3 regions of the Paraburkholderia sp. CI2 genome follow, and region 2 is predicted to be linked to each of the others. Evidence: predicted binding sites of a transcription regulator. Region 2 holds the regulator's gene; each other region holds the start of a gene.
The links. Region 2 encodes FNR, which switches genes on or off when oxygen is low (the NO sensors DNR and NnrR bind a similar motif). Its sites were predicted from a motif close to TTGATNNNNATCAA; they were not measured.

Region 1 (3,279 bases), on a different contig from region 2:
CACCCAGCCGGATCTTTCCATGGCGGCGATGAGACGCTCGCGGTTGGTCATCTTCGCATCACTTCCGAGGACTGCGCCGCCAGCCGCTAACGGAGCCCGCTCGCTGCCGACAGGCTGGACCGCAGCTGCGCCCGACGTGACAGCCTCAGCCCGCGGCGTAGCCGGCTTCACGGGCACTGGTACGATTGGCCCGGGCTGCAGCGCAATTTCGTCCGATCGGCTCTTCCACAGCATCGCGGACAGGCACTGGCCGTGGCAGCAGGCAAAGTCGTTTCTCACGATCGCTGGTCCCGGCGCCAGGGTCGCGCTCCGCTGCACGCAATTCTCGAGCTCGCGGACATTGCCGGGAAAACCGCAGTTCATCAATACTTCAATCGCGCTCGCATCGAAGGTCAGCGTACGGCCGTTCTCGCTGTTGAAATTCTTGAGAAACTCAACGGCGAGGAGCGGAATATCACTGCGCCTTTCACGCAACGGCGGCAACAGCAAGGGAACCACGCAGAGGCGATAATAAAGGTCGGCACGGAACTCGTTGCTTGCCACCGCCTCTTCCAGGTTTTTATTCGTGGCGGCAATCACGCGAACATCGACCTTAATGGTCTGGTTGCTGCCGACGCGCTCGAATTCTTGCTCCTGCAGGACGCGCAGCAGCTTTGCCTGGAACGAGGCCGAGATCTCGCCGATCTCGTCCAGAAACAGCGTCCCCTTGTCGGCGAGCTCGAAGCGCCCCTTGCGCGAATTGAAGGCGCTGGTAAAGGCACCCTTCTCATGACCGAACAATTCGGATTCCAGCACCGTCTCATGGAGCGCCGCGCAATTGAGCTTGATGAAGGGCCGCTTGGCGCGCGGCGACAGCTCGTGAACGGCCTTGGCGACCAGCTCCTTCCCGGTACCGGATTCGCCGCGCAACAGAACTGTGCTGTTCGATTCGGCTACCACCGCGATCTTCGCGAGCAGCCCGCGCAGCGCCGGGCTGTCGCCAATGATCCCCTCGATCTGAAACTTCTCACGCTCACCTGCAGGGTGCTTGAGCTCGGACAATGGCTTTTGCAGCCCGTCCTTCCCCGCCATCAATCGCTCGCGGTCGCTCTTGAAAAAGCGATGCAGCTTCACCGTCTGCCCCACCAGGTTGGCGACCATGGTAAGCAGCCGCACGTCGTAATCGAGCCGGAAGTTCGACCCATAGTCCAGGATGCGGTCGATGGTCAGCGTGCCTATGACTTTCGCGTCGATGCGAATAGGGACGCCAATGAACGATACTCGCATGTTGTCGGAGGCACCGAGCACGCCCATGTCGGCGGCACTGAAGCCCGAATGCACCGCTATGTTCTCGGCGACGAGCGGCCTGTCCGTCGCCATGATCTGGTCAATTGCCTTCTGCGGCAGGCGCATCCGGTAGTGCTCATCGCTGCCTTCGCTCCAGTCCGCGCCAACGGTAATGTCCGGTACGCCATCATCGTCGAAGAGAGAGACGATACCGAGCCGCATCTGAACAAACGATTGCAGGAGATCGATGACGTTGGCCAACGTGACTTCGAGCCGGTAGGGGGCGGTGAGTACCTTCGATATTTCGAAGATGCCGGTAAGCACGCTCTCGTGCCACTGCACAATAGGAACCGCGTGGTCCGTCTCGGACTTTGAGCCAGGCCTTTCGCGTACGGAAGCGATATGCAGCATGACGACGTCCCCGTTGTGGGGACCGTGCTCCCCGTCACCTTGTTCGGATTTGCGGGCATTGTGTTGCATATCATCCTCGATCTAGCGCCCAATTTCACGGGCTGACTTCAAAAGATAATGCCCTTTCATGGAAGGACGGTGAAACTGTAGTGCCCTGATGTACTTATTTTCTGCTTTTGCGATTTCGCTGCGTGGATTCCGTTAGGAACGCGAGTTCCCTTGATGTCGCTCAAATCAACTGCGATTTGTCTACTCCAGGTGCAGCCGATTACAGGTGTCGTCCATCATTGATTGCTGCCTCGGCGCCCGTGAGATAACTCGCCGCATCCGAGCATAGGACGAAGATGATCTATCTTTGCGACCGCTTCGGGCGTGCCCACCCGGCGCAGCGGGATATTTGGCACAAGAAGCGCTTCCGTGTCGGGCGACAAAATGTCCGTCTTGAACTGGCCGAGGACGTAGGGAAACTGTTTTCAGATCGTTAGATGCGAGCCTATCGGTCCGATCAATCTGGTTTGGTAAGTCATGGCTGCGTTAGCGTAACGTTTGAAGTGCAAAAAAAGCCCCTCCGGGCTCCAGGTGCCAGCCATCCTCACTACCTCTATTGTTTTGGCAACCCCAAGTATCTTCACGACGCGCTTCAGGTTGTAGGCCAACACCTGTAGACTCATTTCGGTGCTGACCCGTCCGAGCGTTCGGGTCAGGAAGTGTGTGGCCCCCAATCCAGTGCTTCAGCGTGCCGAAGACATGTTCGACAGTGCTTCCGCGGATGGTCATTGCGTCCGGCTTGCGCTCTAGCCGACGCTGCATGGCCTCAACTATATGCTCATGTTCCCATCGTCGAATGCGCCGGTAGTCGCTGGGTGACATCGTTCCTTGAGCGGGCAGGCGCTGGGCCAGTAGCCGTCGTACTTGCGCACGTTCTGGCCAAGGAAATCGAAACCGTCTGCAATGTTCGTGATCCGGGTCTTCTCTTCCGAGCGCTCCAGACCTTGAGCGGCAATAAACTGCCTGACCGCCGGAAGCACCTCGAATTCGAGCACTTCTTTCGACATACCGCTCACAATAAAGTCATCGGCGTAGCGAACGACGTTGAGTTGGGCCTTGCTACGTGCCGCCGCGGTGAGATTACGCTCGGTCATCAGAGCATCGAGCACGACGAGCAGATTTAGATCGAGGCCCTTGAAACGCATGATCCCAACTTATCCATAGTGTGGATGCGTTCCATCAAAACAATCGATTTTACGAAATGTACGGCATGGAGGATAGTGTTCCTGGTAAATCCATTTCAATTTCGCAAACCTGCTGGCGCCTTCGTCGTGCCGGGGTAGCGGATGAAGTGTGTCGTAGAACTGAGCGAAGCCGAGGAAATGACGTTGCAGCAGTTGTCGATCAATCACGTGCATCGGGACTCGCGCACGCGAGCGGCGGCCCTGTCGCCGCTCGGACACAGGATCAAGCGCAAGCTCACCGCCGAGCAACTCGGCGTGAGCGGGCAGTCGATCTGTGACTGGCTCACGCATGGCGCAACAGCGGCGTGTCCGGCCCGATGGGCGGCCATAACGGTGGGCACATGAAGCACCACTGGCGACGCTTCATCAC
Region 2 (3,279 bases):
GCGGCGCATCGAGCGCGCGGCTGGCGAATTCTTGCGCCGCGGTCGCCGGTTCCGGCTCGAAAGCCACATCGGCATTGTCCGACCACTTGCCGTGCCCTACCACGCAGCAGGCTTCGAGTGTGGCGCCCGTCAGCTTCGCGAGCTTCAGCGCCTCGGCAAAGGCGCGCTGCGCGCTGGGACTGTCGTCGAGCGCAACCAGAATTCGTGCATACATGTTGGACTCCCTGTGAAAGCGCTGGCATGAACCGAAGCGGTGCCGTCGCGTGTCCGCGCCGACAGTGTGAAGCGCGCGCCGCCGCGCGGCTTGACGCAGGTCAATGGCTCGCCGCTCGGGAGCTGGTTGCGCACGTCCACCGGGATCGTGACCTGGCCCTTCGAAGTGATAGTTGCTGCTGCCATAGTGGCACCTCCGATGCTCCTAGCATTTAGGTAAGGAGAAGAAAAAGGCAAGGACGAAATGGCCGCACGCCGATGAGGTATTTAACAGCAGACAGGCTAGAAACGCCGGGCAGCCTCGGAAGGCAGCGTCCAGACGTTATCGTCTATCGTGCCAGCACGGTCTACGATGAGCAGGAGTGGGAAATATCGATAATTTGCATCGTAGGCACGTCTTCCCCGGCAGTAACAAGCCCACTCAGATACTTACTATTCTTCGAATAATTGAAAATACATAATGGCCGGTCTATCGCACAGCTTTCCACTTCTTTAATGCCACTTCGTATTAATATATTTTCGACGCCGATATGTTCGCCCGTCACTTCTGATTGAACAGCAAAGCAGCCACACCATAGGAATATTCCTACAACATTACCCGAACTCCTAGCGCCGCTTAAATCCCCGCCGATATATTTCTGAGATGAGGTTGCCAATACTGGTCGGTATGGACACCGCCCCGCCAGCCACCTTATCGAGAGTCTTCCTCGTCGACGATGCGACCGAGGTCCGACGCCGGCTTGCTTGCCTGATCGCGCTGATTCCCGGCATCGAAATCGCCGGCGAGTCCGCCGGCGTCGAGCACACGTTCGACGACATCGTCGCGAGTCGCGCCGATGTCGCGGTGCTGGACCCGTGCTTCTCGGGCAAGACCAATCTGCTGCTGCTCGCGGCGCTGTCGCGGGTGCGGCCGTCCATCGTCAGCATCGTGTTGACCAATCATTGCGCGACGGCGTTTCGCCGAGCGTGCGAAGCGGCGGGCGCCGACTTCTTCTTCGACAAGACCTCGGACTTCGAACTCGCCTGCCGTGCCATCGAAGCGATTGCCTATGCGCGTCGTGCGCATCCGGTCTGACCGCCAGGAGCCGATCATGCAAGTTGCCGCAGTCTGTGAACCCCGCCACGACGCGCCCCGCACTTCGCACGTCGTACCGATCCACGTCGTGCCACGCACCGCGGCCACACGCTACGCCGTGCCGCGCTGCTCCACCTGCGCGATGCGCGCGATCTGCATGCCGCCCGAGCTGACATCCGACGAACTGAGCCGACTCGACACGTTGATCTGCTCGACGCGCTCGATCAAACGCGGTGATCCGCTGTATCGCGCGGGCGACGCATTTCAAAGCATCTACGCGATCCGCGCCGGATCGTTCAAGACCGTGGTCATGCATCGCGACGGCCGCGAGCACGTGACTGGCTTCCAGATCGCCGGCGACTCGCTCGGCCTCGACGGCATCAGCGAGGGCAAGCAGAATTGCGATGCGATCGCGCTCGAAGACAGCGTCGTGTGCATCATTCCGTTCGCGCAGCTCGAAGCAATCTGTCGCGAGATGAAGCCGATGCAGCATCACATCTACCAGATGATGAGCAGCGAGATCGTGCGCGAATCGAGCCAGATGATGCTGCTCGGCACGATGAGCGCCGAACAGCGCGTCGCGACGTTTCTGCTGAATCTGTCGAAGCGCTTCAAGGCGCGCGGCTTTTCCGCGGCGGAGTTTAATTTGCGCATGACCCGCGAGGAAATCGGCTGCTTTCTGGGCATGAAGCTCGAAACGGTGAGCCGGATGTTCTCGAAGTTCCAGCGCGAGCGCCTCGTCAAGGCGAACGGCAAAACGATCCGCATCGAAGACGCGGAAGGACTGGCTCGGGTTTGAACGCCGACGCGACGCTCGCCTCACGTTTGTTCGCGGGACATGCGGGTTGGAACAAGCGCTCCCGAACTGATATAACTCGGTGCGTTGCGGTGCGCGACCTTGCGTGACCACCCGGAGGAGCGATGGGTCTGTCGAGCGGCGAGTCTTCCTGCTTCACCGGTGCGGCGTCCGTGTCGGACGTGCCAGTAGAGGATCGCTATTTCATGTTGATCGATGCGGTTCAGGACTATGCGATCTTCATGCTCGACGTGTCCGGCCGCGTGACCAGCTGGAATCCCGGCGCACAGCGCATCAAGGGCTACGCGCCCGAAGAAATCATCGGCCAGCATTTCTCGAAGTTCTATACCCCGGAAGACATCGCGGCCGGCAAGCCCGCCCGCGAACTGGAAATCGCCGCAGCCGTAGGCCGCGCCGAGGACGAAGGCTGGCGCGTACGTCGCGACGGCTCGCGTTTCTGGGCCAACGTGGTCGTTTCCGCCGTGCACGACGCGTCGGGCGCGCTGCTCGGCTTCGCCAAGATCACGCGCGACCTGACCGAGCGTATGCGCCTCGCGGAACTCGAACGCGCGAATCAGGTATCCACGCACGTGCAGATCGCCCGCGAAAACGAGCAAAAACGTATGGCGCGCGAACTGCACGACGATCTCGGCCAACGGCTGACCGCGCTGAAAATGAGCGTCGCGCTGCTCGAAGCGAAGCTGAAAAGCCAGGCCGACACCGAGCCGCTGGCCGCGCAGACGCACGAACTGCAAAAGCAGATCGACTGGATGGCCGCTTCGCTGCGGCGTATCGCCGCCGATCTGCGGCCCCCGCTGCTCGACGACCTCGGGCTCGCCGCCGCGCTCGACTGGCTGGCCGAAGACTTCACGAAACGCTACAACGTGCGCTCGAGCGTGCATCTCGAACCGGCCGAGCCGGTATGCGGCGAATTCGCGGCGACGGCGCTGTTTCGCATCGTTCAGGAGGCGTTGACGAACGTCGCGCGGCACGCCAAGGCCAGCCGCGTACGCCTCGACATGACCTGCGCGGGCCCCATCGTATCGCTCGATATCGAGGATGACGGCGTGGGTGTCGCGCTGGATCGGTCGCAGGGAACAGATTCATTCGGTTTGCTCGGCATTCGCGAACGCGTGCGGCAGTTGCGCGGCAACGTGTCGTTCACCAGCTCGCCGGGCCATGGCTTCAGGATCTC
Region 3 (3,279 bases), on a different contig from region 2:
GCTGTGACACGTCCAGCAGGAAGGCGGCGACGCGTTCGTCGGCGGACAGCGAGCCGAGCACCATCATCTGCGCGGCTTCGCTGACGATCTGCGCGCCCAGTAGCTTGTGCATGCGCTCCTGGATCGAACTGATTTCGCGACACAGCAGCTTCAGCGCGCTATATGGAACGATGCACACCGTGCTGTCTTCCAGCGCGACGGCGCTGCACGCATGGACGTCCGCGCTGATGCCGTCGAGCCCGAGCGGCTCGCCGGCCAGACGCAGCCCGGTGACCTGCTCGCGGCCGACGCGGTGGACCATCACAGTCTTCATCGAGCCGGAGCGCACCGCGTAGATATTGTCGAAGCGGTCGCCGCTGCGATACAGCGCTTCGCCGCGCGGCACCGAGCGCGCCGAACAGATCAGCGTTTCGAGCTTCGGCAGTTCCTCCGCCGACAGCCCCTGCGGCATGCAGATCTCACGCATCGAACAGCTGGAGCAGCGCGCGGCGGTACGTGCGGCTGCGCGTGCCGCCACGGCCTCGCGGTTGCCGGCGGAGCGGGTCGAGGAACGGGTCACAGCAGTAGGATTGAGCATGTTCGATTATTGGTAGTGGTGAAATTGTCCCACCCGCTATGACCCGCAACTGGCGGCAAAGTGACACGTTCGCTGCTCGGCAGTCCGAGCAACGGCGGTGCTCTGACGAAGGTGAGAAGGTGAGCCGCCGCGGCCTATATCGACGTCGCCCGTCGACGGGTAGCGTGGCTCGATTCCGGCAAGGCAGGGCGTGGCGTGCCGCCCTGCGCCTGATGAAAGAGTCAGGCGGGTTCCTTGTCGGTGCCCGCGGCGGACGGTACCAGCAGAACCGGAAGAGTGGCCTGGCGCACACAGCGTTCAGCGACGCTGCCGAGAATCAGCCGCTGAAAGCCACGCCGACCGTGCGTGCCCATCACGAGCAGGTCGGCGTTGAATTCGGCGGCGGCCTGCAGCACGATCTCGGCGACATCGCCGAGCGACGAAGCCTCGGCGACCGCCGGGTTGCCCTTCACACCTTGCTCGGCCATCACTTTCGAAAACTCGGCACGCAGCTCCTGGCCTTCCTCGATCAGGCGGTTGCGCAGGATCGACGGGTCGTAGCCGGGCGCCTCGAAGTACATCGGCGTGTTTTCGACGACATAAAATGGCCGCAACACCGCGCCATTCGATTTGGCGAGATCGAGCGCCGCTTCGAACGCACGGCGTGAGGTATTGCTGCCGTCGACCGCTACAAGGATGCGTGTGTACATATCGGCTCCGCGTCAAAAATGCGTCTGCCACATTGCTAGCCGCGGCAGGTTTATTGATCTTTTATACCAATGAAGCTTAGATGATCGCCGGAAAAGATGCACCGGACCAGGATGTAAATCAAACATTTGCCAAATAATCCGGCGCGGCGCGGACAAAATGGCGGGCGCGGCGGCGTGCGCGAAGCGGCCTGGCATGCTTACAACCCGTAAAACTTTGCTGAAGCCGAAACAGGGTTGGCCTTACAATCAAGCCATATTCAGACAAGCTGGCCAGTCCGCTGATGAACGATCGAAAAACCAAGGGCTTACCCGAGCAGATCTACGGCGACATTCTCAACCGCATCCTCGAAGGCGAGTACAAGGAAGGCGAGCGATTGCCGACCGAGCACGCGCTGGCGGAGCGTTTCGCCACGTCCCGACCGACCGTGCGCGAAGCGCTCGCGCGATTGCGGGCCGACGGCATCATCTCGACGCGGCACGGCTCTGGCACGACCGTCGCGCGGCGCCCCGATCCGGACGTACGCCGCTTCGCGCCGCTCGAAACGCTGTCCGATATCCGCCGCTGCTATGAGTTTCGCATCGTGACCGAGGCGGGCGCGGCCGCGCAGGCAGCGCTGAAGGCCGACGCCGACGACATCGCCGCGATCCAGCACGCGTGGGACGAGCTCGAGCGCATCATCGAGGCGCAGGGGATCGGCGCGAAGGATGACTTCCTGTTTCATCAGGCGGTCGCGCGCGCGTCGAAGAATCCGTTTTTCATCACGGTGATGTCGTTCATCGAGGAGCAGATCCTGTTCAGCATGAACCTGTCGCGCAATCTGTCGCTCGTCAAGACGGTGGAGCGGCAGCGGCTGGTGCAGGCCGAACACATGGCGGTGCTCGACGCAATCCGCCGCAAGGACGCGGCGGGCGCGGGGGCCGCAATGCGCGCGCATCTCGAGAACGCGCTGGAACGGATGTTCGGTTCCTGAGTCCGCGCGCGGGTGAAGGCGTCGCGACTTTTGTCAGGCCGCGCTTCGGCGCGGCTCAAGCAGCGACGGCGACCGGCCCGAACAGCGAGGTCAGCGTTTTCGCGCTCACCGCGACGTCGAGCGCGACGGCCCGCTCGATGCCAATCTGCAGCGGCGGCCCGAGCCGGCTGATGTCGAGGCCGGCTCGGCGCAGCATCCTCTCGATCGGCGTGGTGGTCACCGTGACGTAATGCGTGATGCCCATGCGCTGCGCGAAGCGCATCACTTCCTGAATTGCGCGGATTGTCATATCCGTGAAACCAAACGACTGTTCCTCACCGCCGGTTTCGATCGCCCAGCGGCTCAGTTCCCAGATATGTCGCCCGACCGGCGCGGCCGCGCCATGCAGTAGCTGCGGGAAGGTGTCTTTCAGCATGTTCGGACCTTCGGTCGGCATCAGGCGCCAACAGCCGCGCAACCGTTCGTCTTCGCCCTGAATCAGCATGTAGTACGGCCCGAGCGCGTCGTAGCCGTCTATCTCCATTCCCGCGATGGTCGGAATTTCCCAGCCGAGCCGGCCGTGAAAGACACGGGCGCGCAAGCGGTACATCTCGTTGATCAGTTCGTTGTCGAATTCCTGCCGGAGTCCAATTCGGATCGTGGTTTGCATGACGTTCTCCTGTACGCGTTGGGGGGCTGCCAGATACGCAGGAAAACTTATGCATTCTGAATCTTTGCGCCACCTACCTACCTGGATAGGTGTGGATGCTTATCGGGTATATCAGAATTCAGACTCGTCTCCGCCCCCAACCTACAAGGGTCCAAAATGGAACTCCTCGACAATCACTGGCAACCGCAAACCCACCTCCAGGCGCGTCCTTCGGAGGTCTCTTCGGCAGTGGATCGGGTTCTGATCATTGCCTATCGGAAGAAGAAAAAAGAGAGCCAGCGCCGTTTCTGGGCTCGCTTCGGCGTCACGCAATCGCGCGGCAGCCGCTTCGAGTCGGGCGCGGAGATCCCGGCGCCGGTGTCGATCCTGCTGGGTCTGTACTTCATGAAGACC

Region 1: a site for FNR is predicted at 1,897-1,910, ahead of nifA (nif-specific transcriptional activator NifA). Genes of this name have one in related genera too.
Region 3: a site for FNR is predicted at 1,375-1,388, ahead of HDG32_RS03745 (universal stress protein). Genes of this name have one in related genera too.

What each region holds. Positions count from the first base shown of each region.
Region 1 covers NZ_JACHDL010000025.1:65,399-68,677, reverse strand. The annotation lists gene nifA (nif-specific transcriptional activator NifA) at 1-1,746, opposite strand, end outside; partial or broken gene HDG32_RS36730 (transposase) at 2,151-2,792, opposite strand; gene HDG32_RS28080 (hypothetical protein) at 3,012-3,254, shown strand; gene HDG32_RS28075 (hypothetical protein) at 3,251-3,279, shown strand, end outside.
Region 2 covers NZ_JACHDL010000012.1:66,481-69,759, reverse strand. The annotation lists gene HDG32_RS18120 (universal stress protein) at 1-214, opposite strand, end outside; gene HDG32_RS18115 (response regulator) at 881-1,288, shown strand; gene fnr (fumarate/nitrate reduction transcriptional regulator Fnr) at 1,305-2,087, shown strand; gene HDG32_RS18105 (PAS domain S-box protein) at 2,210-3,279, shown strand, end outside.
Region 3 covers NZ_JACHDL010000001.1:819,330-822,608, reverse strand. The annotation lists gene HDG32_RS03750 (helix-turn-helix domain-containing protein) at 1-577, opposite strand, end outside; gene HDG32_RS03745 (universal stress protein) at 799-1,266, opposite strand; gene HDG32_RS03740 (FadR/GntR family transcriptional regulator) at 1,548-2,237, shown strand; gene HDG32_RS03735 (acyl-homoserine-lactone synthase) at 2,293-2,886, opposite strand; gene HDG32_RS03730 (hypothetical protein) at 3,043-3,279, shown strand, end outside.